3 regions of the Pseudomonas sp. LBUM1669 genome follow, and region 3 is predicted to be linked to each of the others. Evidence: predicted binding sites of a transcription regulator. Region 3 holds the regulator's gene; each other region holds the start of a gene.
What was found. The regulator FliA, encoded in region 3, starts transcription of late flagellar genes. The targets are predictions, from matches to a motif close to CTAAAGTTTNNNNNNNNNNNGCCGNTAA.
Positions count from the first base shown of each region.

Region 1 (3,278 bases), 1.4 Mb from region 3:
AAATACGGTTTCAGACGTGCTGAGCCTGAGTCGAACATCGGTCGGTTTTCCGCGTCCATGATCTGGATGCGCAAGCCGTCCTGTGTGATTTCGAACAGGATCTGGTCCTTGAATTTTTGCAGCTGCGGGTTTTCATCGACCTTGTTCTGCAATTCTTGCAGCAACAGTTCCAGGCGTTCCTTCTCGACCTGTTCGGCCATGCCTTCGACCTGTTCAGTATCGACGGTGACGCGGTCGGGCTGCGGCTGGGACTTCACCTCGGGGTTGAGGGTGTTCTCTGGCGCCAGGGTCGGCGAACCGCCCAGATCGATGATGTACGGCGTGCCGCTTTCGGTGAAGCCGACCGGGTCCTTGAAGTAACCGGCGATGGCGATCTTCTGTTCCGGCGTTGCGGTGGACAGCAGCCACAGCACCAGGAAGAACGCCATCATCGCCGTCGCGAAGTCAGCGAAGGCTATTTTCCAGGAGCCCCCGTGATGCCCGGCCGCGTATTTTTTTACGCGCTTGATGATTATCGGCTGGTTATTTTCCATGACTTAGCGACCGCGAACCGCTTGTTCCAGCTCAGCGAAGCTAGGACGGTGCGCCGGGTACAGAACCTTGCGGCCGAACTCCACCGCCAGCGATGGCGGCATGCCGGAAGCCGAAGCCACCAGCGAGGCCTTGATGGCTTCGTAGACGTTCAGTTCTTCCTTGGCTTCGTGGGCCAGGGCATGGGCCAACGGGCCAAAGAAACCGTAGGCGGCGAGAATACCGAAGAAGGTACCCACCAGTGCCGCACCCACGTGCAGGCCGATCATTTTCTGGTCGCTTTCACCCAGGGAGGCCATGGTCACCACGATACCCAGTACGGCCGCGACGATACCGAAACCGGGCATGGCGTCGGCGATGCCGTTCACCGCATGGGAAGGATGATCCAAATCTTCCTTGAGGCTGGTCAGCTCCATGTCGAACAGACCTTCGAGCTCGTGGGGAGCCATGTTGCCGGAGGACATGATGCGCAGGTAATCGCAGATGTACGCGGTCATGCGGTCATCTTTCAGGACCGCCGGGTACTTGGCGAAGATCGGGCTCGCGGCGGCGTCTTCAATGTCGCCTTCGATTGCCATCATGCCTTCGCGGCGGCTTTTGTTGAGGATCTCGTAAATCAGACCCAGCACTTCCAGATAGAACGTGTGACTGAAGCGCGAGCTGAACATTCCCAAGGCTTTCTTGAGAACGAGCTTGAACATGTGACCAGGGTTGGCCTGCAGGAATGCACCGAGGGCCGCACCACCGATAATCATCACCTCGAAAGGTTGAATCAGGGCGGCAATCTTGCCGTGGGAGAGCACGTATCCGCCGAGCACGCTCGCGAATACGACGATGATGCCGATTATTTTAGCCATAGGTAGGAGAGCACTTACTGAGTCGGGTTCAAGGTCATATTCGGAAGTTAAAAAATCTCTTCTTCTACTTATCGGCAAAACTGCGCCAGACTATAGCCCGTTCAAGCGAAAAGCTAATTTAGCCCTCTGGGGGCATAGGTAATGCAGACGATGATCACGTCCAACCATGGCTAACGAAACGAACAATCCAACCCCGAAACCGACCACGCTTGAAGGCTGGGTAAAGCTTCTCGATGGCGTGCGCCTGCCGGTTCCGCAAGACAGTCACGACCGTGTCTGCAAGGCCCTAGCCGATAACCGCAGCTCGCTTCGCGACATCGCCGAGTTGCTGCAAGACAGCCCGGCCCTGGCCTTGAGCGTGATTCGCGAAGCCAATCGTCACACCCACGGCAGCATGACCACGCCTGCTGAAAACCTTGAGGTGGCGATCAATCGTCTCGGATTGAAACGCACCGAGGAATTGCTCGCCCGGTTGCCTGCCGAACCGCAATCCCAGATCCCGGTGGCGTTGCGTCAGCTGCAGATGATCAGCCAGCACGCGACCCAACAGGCCAACGGTTTTTTCGCCGGTCGGCTGGCGCGGCTCTGGCAGGACATCCACTGGGGCAGCCTGCTGTTTCTCTCACCGCTCTGGCCGATGGCGTTGACTCATCCGCAACTGCTCGAAGAGTGGGAGTTGCGGGTCATCCATAAAGGCGAGTCAGCGCGCAAAGTCGAAAAGCAATTGTTCGGCGTTCGCCTGCTGGACATCTGCCAGGCGCTGGTGGACATCTGGCGCCTGCCGATCTGGGTGCAGCAAGGTTATCGCCTGTTGCTCAACGAGCAACGAGAACTGGTCAAAGTCCTGCGCATTGCCCGGGACAGCGAGCATCCATTGCGTCAGCAAAACCGCCTTGATGACGATCCGACCCTGCGTCGCTGGCTCAACCAACCGGCCAATACCGTGTTGCTGGCCAATGGGCTGGCACTGTCGGCGCAACAAGCCTGGGACAGTCCGCACAGCGAGCGCTGGCAATACCTGACCAGCCTTTACCTGCAAATGCCGATGAGCGACGTGCAGCAGCAACTGCATCAACAAGCCGTCAACAGCGCGCATCAGCACGCCATGCCGGACATCTGGCACCCCGCCGTGGCGCTGATCTGGCCCTCGGGCATGAACCGCATTCACGCCGGGTTGTTGCCCGCTCCGGCGCCGACCACCGAAGACCTGACGGCATGGCGTAAACAATGTGCCGAACTGCTGGTCGAGCCAAGCCGCTTCACCAATGCGATGCACTTGACCACGTCGGCCCGGGACGCGCTGGTCGCATGTGGCATGCATCGGGTGATGATTTTGATGGCTGACCGCACCCACGCCAATTTGCGTGCGCATCAAACGGCCGGACTGGAGAAGGAAGCGGCAGGGCTGAACCTGGCCGTGAGTCAGAGCACCGTGCTGCAACGATTGCTTTCGCAACAGGCCCAAGTACGATTGACGCCGGCCAACAACGCCCAGTTCTCGGCCTTGTTACCCGCCAGCCTGCGCGCGCAGTTTCGCGGTGAACACTTGCTGTTGCGTTCGCTGGTCAATAATGGTCGGGTGATCATGGTCGTTGTGGCCGATCAGGGCGGCGGGCCCTTTTCGGAAATTACCGTGCAAGCCTTTGGCAAAACCGCGCAGTGCATTGAAAAGGCACTCCATAGCTTTAGCCTGCGCGGCCAATAAGGCTGCGCTACAATCCTCCCCTTTGTGCTCTGGAGACCTCACATGTCTGACTTCTCTGGCTTGGCGCTGGTCATCGAGCCGAGCGACTTGCTCCCTCGCCTTGAGTCCCGCGAACTGATTCTGGTGGACCTGACCAGCAGTGCCCGTTATGCCGCAGGGCATATACCCGGTGCGCGTTTTGTCGA
Region 1 covers NZ_CP166784.1:565,193-568,470, reverse strand. The annotation lists gene motB (flagellar motor protein MotB) at 1-533, opposite strand, end outside; gene motA (flagellar motor stator protein MotA) at 537-1,388, opposite strand; gene ACA051_RS02570 (HDOD domain-containing protein) at 1,555-3,093, shown strand; gene ACA051_RS02565 (rhodanese-like domain-containing protein) at 3,136-3,278, shown strand, end outside.
Region 1: motA (flagellar motor stator protein MotA) is a predicted target of FliA. The motif match lies at 1,457-1,484, and genes of this name have one in related genera.

Region 2 (3,278 bases), 3.1 Mb from region 3:
GATGCCGCAGAACAGCTCGGCCGTCTTCTCGGTGTCGTAGCGCGCCGAGTGAGCCTCTCGACCGTCGAAGTCGATGTCCGCCGCCTGGCAAGCCTTGGCCAGCACGGTTTGACCGTAAGCCAGGCCAGCGAGGGTCGCGGTATCGAAACTGGAGAATGGATGAAACGGGTTACGTTTCATGTCCAGGCGTGCGACAGCAGCGTTAAGGAAACCCAGGTCGAAGCTGCTGTTGTGCCCGACCAGAATCGCCCGTTTGCAGCCGTTGGCTTTCAGGGCCTTGCGGATACCGCGGAAAATATCGGTCAGGGCTGCTTCCTCGCTCACCGCCATGCGCAGCGGGTGATCGAGTTTGATCCCGGTGAACTCCAGCGCGGCCGCTTCAATGTTCGCGCCTTCAAAAGGTTCGACACGGAAGAAATAGGTGTGATCGGGGTACACAAAGCCTTTTTCATCCATGGCGATCGTGGTCGCGGCGATCTCCAGCAGGGCGTCAGTGGCAGAGTTGAAACCACCGGTTTCAACGTCGACAACAACTGGCAGGTACCCACGGAAGCGCTCAGCCATCGGGTGGCGCGAACCACCTCCGCCGCCTTGACCGTCCTGTTCGTCGTCGAAATGGTCTTCACTCACGCGTGTTCCTCCAGCAGGCGCCAGCGCAGTTTTTCACCGGCGCGCAGCGGGATTACGGTCAGCTCGCCAAATGGCAGGCTGGTTGGGGCGGTCCACTCATCGCGGACCAGGGTGATGCGATCGGTGTTCACCGGCAGGCCGTAGAAGCGCGGGCCGTTGAGGCTGGCGAAGGCTTCGAGCTTGTCCAGCGCGTTGCGTTGTTCGAAGGCTTCGGCGTACATCTCGATCGCCGCATAAGCGGTGTAGCAGCCGGCACAGCCGCAAGCCGCTTCTTTGGCGTGCTGGGCGTGAGGCGCCGAGTCGGTGCCGAGGAAGAACTTGTCGCTGCCGCTGGTGGCGGCGTCGAGCAGGGCTTCCTGGTGGGTATTGCGCTTGAGTATCGGCAGGCAATAGAAGTGCGGCCGAATCCCGCCCACCAGCATGTGATTGCGGTTGTACAGCAGGTGATGCGCGGTGATGGTCGCGCCAACGTTGGCCGAAGCCTCATTGACGAACTGCACGGCGTCCGCGGTGGTGATGTGTTCAAACACCACTTTGAGCGTCGGGAAACGCTCGACCACACGACGCATATGCTCATCGATGAAGATTTTTTCGCGGTCGAACACATCGACATCGCCGCGGGTGACTTCACCGTGAATCAACAAGGGCATCCCGACGTCGGCCATGGCCTCGAGTGCAGGGAAGATCTTGTCGATACTGGTGACGCCAGAGTCCGAGTTGGTGGTCGCGCCGGCCGGGTACAGCTTGGCAGCGTGAATGAAGCCGCTGGCCTTGGCCTCGCGAATTTCTTCGGGCTGGGTACGATCGGTCAGGTACAGCACCATCAACGGTTCGAAACGACTGCCGGCCGGGCGTGCAGCGAGAATCCGCTGGCGATAGGCGTCGGCTTCAGCGGCGTTACGCACCGGAGGTACCAGGTTGGGCATGATGATGGCGCGACCAAAGGTGCGCGCGACATCCGCAACGGTATTGGTCAACACAGCACCATCGCGAAGATGAATATGCCAGTCGTCGGGACGCAGCAGGGTCAGGCGGTCGGACATGAGGGGATTCCAGGCGGGTCAAACTCTGGGGAATGCTACCGGAAAAGACTCTCTCAGGCACTCGCTATCAAGTTTTGCAGGAAGCTTCCGATATCCAACAGGTATGCCGGAAATATGTGTGTCGGTCTTTTTGTTGTAGAAGCCAGTGGAGCCTCCCGTGCGCCAGCGTTATTTAGCCTTGCTCAGTGTGTTTGCCAGCCTCCCTGCGATGGCGCTCACTTTCCAGACACGTCTGGAGAGCATCGAGTGGACGGTCGAAGGTGACAAGTTCGAATGCCGCCTGACTCAACCGATCACCGATTTCGGTTCGGGTGAATTCGTGCGCCGCGCCGGCGAGCAGGCGACGTTTCGTCTCAAAGCCTACAACGCGATGATCGGCGGCGGTTCAGCGACCCTGCTGGCGGCCGCTGCGCCGTGGCAACCGGGACGTGGCGACATCAACCTGGGTTCGGTGAGAATCGGCAGCGGCAACGTGTTGTTCAACAGTTCGCAAGTTCAGGCCGGACGCCTGATCAGCGGGTTGATGGACGGCCGCAGTCCGGTCATCCGGCATTCCTCTGGCGATGGCCGCGTCTCTGAAGTGCGCCTGTTGCCGGTCAAGTTCAGTAAGGCCTTCAACGACTATCAGGGCTGCGTGGCGAAACTGCTGCCGAAGAATTTCGAGCAGGTCAAACAGTCCGAGATCGGCTTCCCGGGTGAAGGCTTCGATCTCGATCCGCAAGCCAAGGCGCAGTTGCAGGTGATGCTGGAGTTCATGAAGGCGGATCCGACGGTCAATCACATCGAACTCGACGGACACTCCGACAACAGCGGCAATCGCCTGACCAACCGCGAGCTGTCACGCCGTCGGGCGTTGGCGGTAATGGACTATTTCAAAGCCAATGGCATTCAGGAATCGCAGGTCACCCTGCGTTTCCACGGTGAGCGCTACCCTGTGGCGCCGAACACCAACGCGACCAACCGCGCGAAGAATCGTCGGGTCGCCGTGCGCCTGGAGCGGGTGGCCCCGACCGAGAAAGTCGCGCCTCAAACCACGACGCCGGGAAGCTCTTCGGCGACCTCCTGAGTTCGCTGAATTCGTCGCTCGCTCGACAGAATCTGTCGCTTCGTCGTCATAAGCTGTCGCGCCTCTGTAAATTATTCCGTATGACCGGTAGACTTCACGGCTTTCCGTAGAACCCCGTGGAGTGATGGCATGGCGGACGTAAACAAGGTCGTTCTGGCGTATTCCGGCGGCCTGGACACTTCGGTGATCCTCAAGTGGCTGCAGGATACTTATAACTGTGAAGTGGTGACCTTTACCGCTGACCTGGGTCAGGGCGAAGAGGTCGAACCTGCACGCGCCAAGGCTCAGGCCATGGGCGTGAAAGAGATCTACATCGACGATTTGCGCGAAGAATTCGTGCGCGATTTCGTTTTCCCGATGTTCCGCGCCAACACCGTTTACGAAGGCGAGTACCTGCTGGGTACTTCCATCGCTCGTCCGTTGATCGCCAAACGCCTGATCGAAATCGCCAACGAAACCGGCGCTGACGCCATTTCCCACGGCGCCACCGGCAAGGGTAACGACCAGGTTCGTTTCGAACTGGGCGCCTACGCCTTGAA
Region 2 covers NZ_CP166784.1:5,031,122-5,034,399, reverse strand. The annotation lists gene rnt (ribonuclease T) at 1-630, opposite strand, end outside; gene pyrC (dihydroorotase) at 627-1,673, opposite strand; gene ACA051_RS23370 (flagellar protein MotY) at 1,831-2,739, shown strand; gene ACA051_RS23365 (argininosuccinate synthase) at 2,869-3,278, shown strand, end outside.
Region 2: ACA051_RS23370 (flagellar protein MotY) is a predicted target of FliA. The motif match lies at 1,740-1,767, and genes of this name have one in related genera.

Region 3 (3,278 bases):
CAGCCAGAAACAGGTTCTAACGGCCGCTTATCACAGTTACAAGCGCTGCGGGCTCGCTGGCTGCATCCTGACTAAACTGGATGAAACGGCAAGTCTGGGCGAGGTGTTGAGCCTGGCGATCAGTCATGAATTGCCGGTGGCTTACCTGACCGATGGCCCGCGTATTCCGGATGATTTGCATCTGCCGCGTCGTCATCAGTTGGTCAGTCGCGCCGTAAGCGTGCAAATGCAAGAAGAACCCAGCGAAGAAGCCATGGCTGACATGTTCGCTGATATTTACCACAGCCCGACCAAGCAGGTTGGCTGAGGTACTAATGAACAGTTTTTGTACCTACATCGATGGTCTGCCATGCATTGTTCATTTTATGAGCGCGCAGCCAGTAATGTGGCCTCCGTCTATGCAAGACAAGGTAAAGAAATAACATGGGCAGCATGCATCCCGTACAGGTGATCGCGGTGACCGGCGGCAAAGGTGGCGTCGGGAAGACTAACGTGTCAGTGAACTTGTCCCTGGCTCTAGCTGAACTCGGCCGGCGCGTCATGCTGCTGGACGCCGATCTGGGGCTGGCGAACGTCGACGTCCTGTTGGGGCTGACACCCAAACGTACCCTGGCCGACGTGATCGAAGGCCGCTGTGAGCTGCGCGACGTTCTGTTGCAGGGCCCTGGCGGTATTCGCATCGTTCCGGCCGCGTCCGGCACGCAGAGCATGGTTCATCTGAGCCCGGCCCAGCACGCCGGCCTGATCCAGGCCTTCAGCGATATCGGCGACAACCTCGACGTATTGGTGATCGACACCGCTGCGGGTATTGGTGACTCGGTAGTCAGTTTCGTTCGCGCAGCACAAGAAGTCTTGCTGGTGGTGTGCGACGAGCCGACCTCGATCACCGATGCCTACGCGCTGATCAAACTGCTGAACCGCGATTACGGCATGAACCGCTTCCGCGTCCTGGCCAACATGGCTCAGAGCCCGCAGGAAGGTCGCAACCTGTTCGCCAAGTTGACCAAGGTCACAGATCGCTTCCTCGACGTCGCCCTACAATACGTCGGCGCAGTGCCATACGACGAAAGCGTGCGCAAGGCCGTGCAGAAGCAGCGCGCCGTCTACGAAGCCTTCCCTCGTTCCAAGTGCGCCCTGGCGTTCAAGGCGATCGCGCAGAAGGTCGACACCTGGCCGCTGCCTGCCAACCCGCGTGGGCACCTGGAGTTTTTCGTCGAGCGCCTCGTGCAACAGACCGCAGGACCCGTCCTATGACAGCCAGTGGCTACAACCTCTACAAGAAGTCGGCACGTGACGCGCAGTACGAGCTGATCGAGCGTTACGCGCCACTGGTCAAACGCATTGCTTACCACTTGCTGGCCCGTCTGCCGGCCAGTGTTCAGGTTGAAGACCTGATCCAGGCCGGGATGATCGGCCTGCTTGAAGTGTCGACCAAATATGACGCCAGCAAAGGCGCGAGTTTCGAGACCTACGCGGGCATTCGAATCCGCGGCGCGATGCTCGATGAAGTGCGTAAGGGGGACTGGGCGCCACGTTCGGTTCACCGCAATACCCGCATGGTCAGCGACGCAATTCGCTCGATTGAAGCTAAAACCGGTCGTGACGCTAAAGATCATGAGGTTGCGGCCGAACTCCAATTGAGTCTCGACGATTATTACGGGATTTTGAACGACACCCTGGGCAGCCGGTTATTCAGTTTCGACGATCTGTTGCAGGACGGCGAACACGAAGGGCTGCACGAGGATGGCGCGAGTGCACATCTTGAGCCGTCACGCGATCTGGAAGATGAACGCTTCCAGGCCGCGCTGGCGGACGCGATTGCCAATTTGCCGGAGCGTGAGCGACTGGTGTTGGCGCTGTACTACGACGAAGAGCTGAACCTCAAGGAAATCGGTGAGGTCCTGGGGGTCAGCGAATCGCGGGTCAGCCAGTTACATAGCCAGTGCGCGGCCCGTTTGCGGGGGCGTTTGGGGGAGTGGCGAGCGCGCTGAAGGCAGTGTGGGGACACTGCGAACGAGGCCGGTGGAGTGTTGAACTGCACCGGTCGCGATCTGTTGTGCTCCAGACAGTCATCGAGTGGATTGCCGGATTGATTGAAATGGCGCGTCCAGGTGCTGGGCGCGTTTAAGACTGCTTGGAGGTCGAATTGGACAAGAACATGAAAATCCTCATCGTTGATGACTTCTCAACGATGCGGCGGATCATAAAAAACCTGTTGCGTGACCTTGGGTTCACCAACACGGTCGAGGCCGACGATGGCACTACCGCCATTCCGGTTCTCAACAGCGGGAGCATCGACTTTCTGGTAACGGACTGGAACATGCCTGGCATGACCGGTATCGATCTGCTGCGTCACGTGCGCGCCGATGAAAAGCTCAAGCACCTGCCGGTGCTGATGGTGACTGCCGAAGCCAAGCGCGAGCAGATTATCGAAGCGGCACAGGCCGGTGTTAACGGCTATGTGGTCAAACCCTTCACGGCCCAGGCGTTGAAAGAAAAAATCGAGAAGATTTTCGAACGCATCGGTTGATCCACTGCGCCACGGGGGAGCTATGGAGCATAAAGAATCTTCACTGGGCGATTTTGAATCGACCCTGAAAAAACACGCGGTCGAACTGGTCGAAAGCCTTGAAAAAGGCAGGTTCGGCGACGCTGTGCAACTTATCCATGAGCTCAATCAGACCCGTGACCGCGGCCTGTATCAGGAAGTGGGCAAGCTCACTCGCGAGCTGCATAGCGCGATCGTCAATTTCCAGATTGACCCAAACATGCCGCAAGCCGAGGAAGTGTCGCAGATCACGGACGCCACCGAGCGTCTGGGTTATGTGGTCAAGCTGACCGAGGCCGCCGCCAACCGCACAATGGACCTGGTGGAAAACGCCACGCCGCTGGTCAACCGCCTGAGCGAAGAAGCCCAGGCGTTGAGCACGGATTGGGGGCGGTTCATGCGTCGCGAAGTCGGGGCTGAAGAGTTCCGCGAACTGGCCCGGCGCGTCGACGGTTTCCTGACGCGCAGCAGCGATGACAATCGCACGGTGTCGAGCAACCTCAACGACATTCTGTTGGCCCAGGATTACCAGGACCTCACCGGTCAGGTGATCAAGCGCGTGACCCAATTGGTCACCGAAGTTGAAAGCAACCTGCTCAAGCTCGTGCTCATGGCCAGTCAGGTAGACCGCTTTGCGGGTATCGAACATGACCGTGATGCGATGCTTGCTGAAAAAGATCCGCAAAAACATCTCTCTCAGGGTGAAGGTCCGCAGATTCATGCCGATAAA
Region 3 covers NZ_CP166784.1:1,927,041-1,930,318, forward strand. The annotation lists gene flhF (flagellar biosynthesis GTPase FlhF) at 1-307, shown strand, start outside; gene fleN (flagellar synthesis regulator FleN) at 424-1,254, shown strand; gene fliA (RNA polymerase sigma factor FliA) at 1,251-1,991, shown strand; gene ACA051_RS08925 (chemotaxis response regulator CheY) at 2,159-2,530, shown strand; gene ACA051_RS08930 (protein phosphatase CheZ) at 2,553-3,278, shown strand, end outside.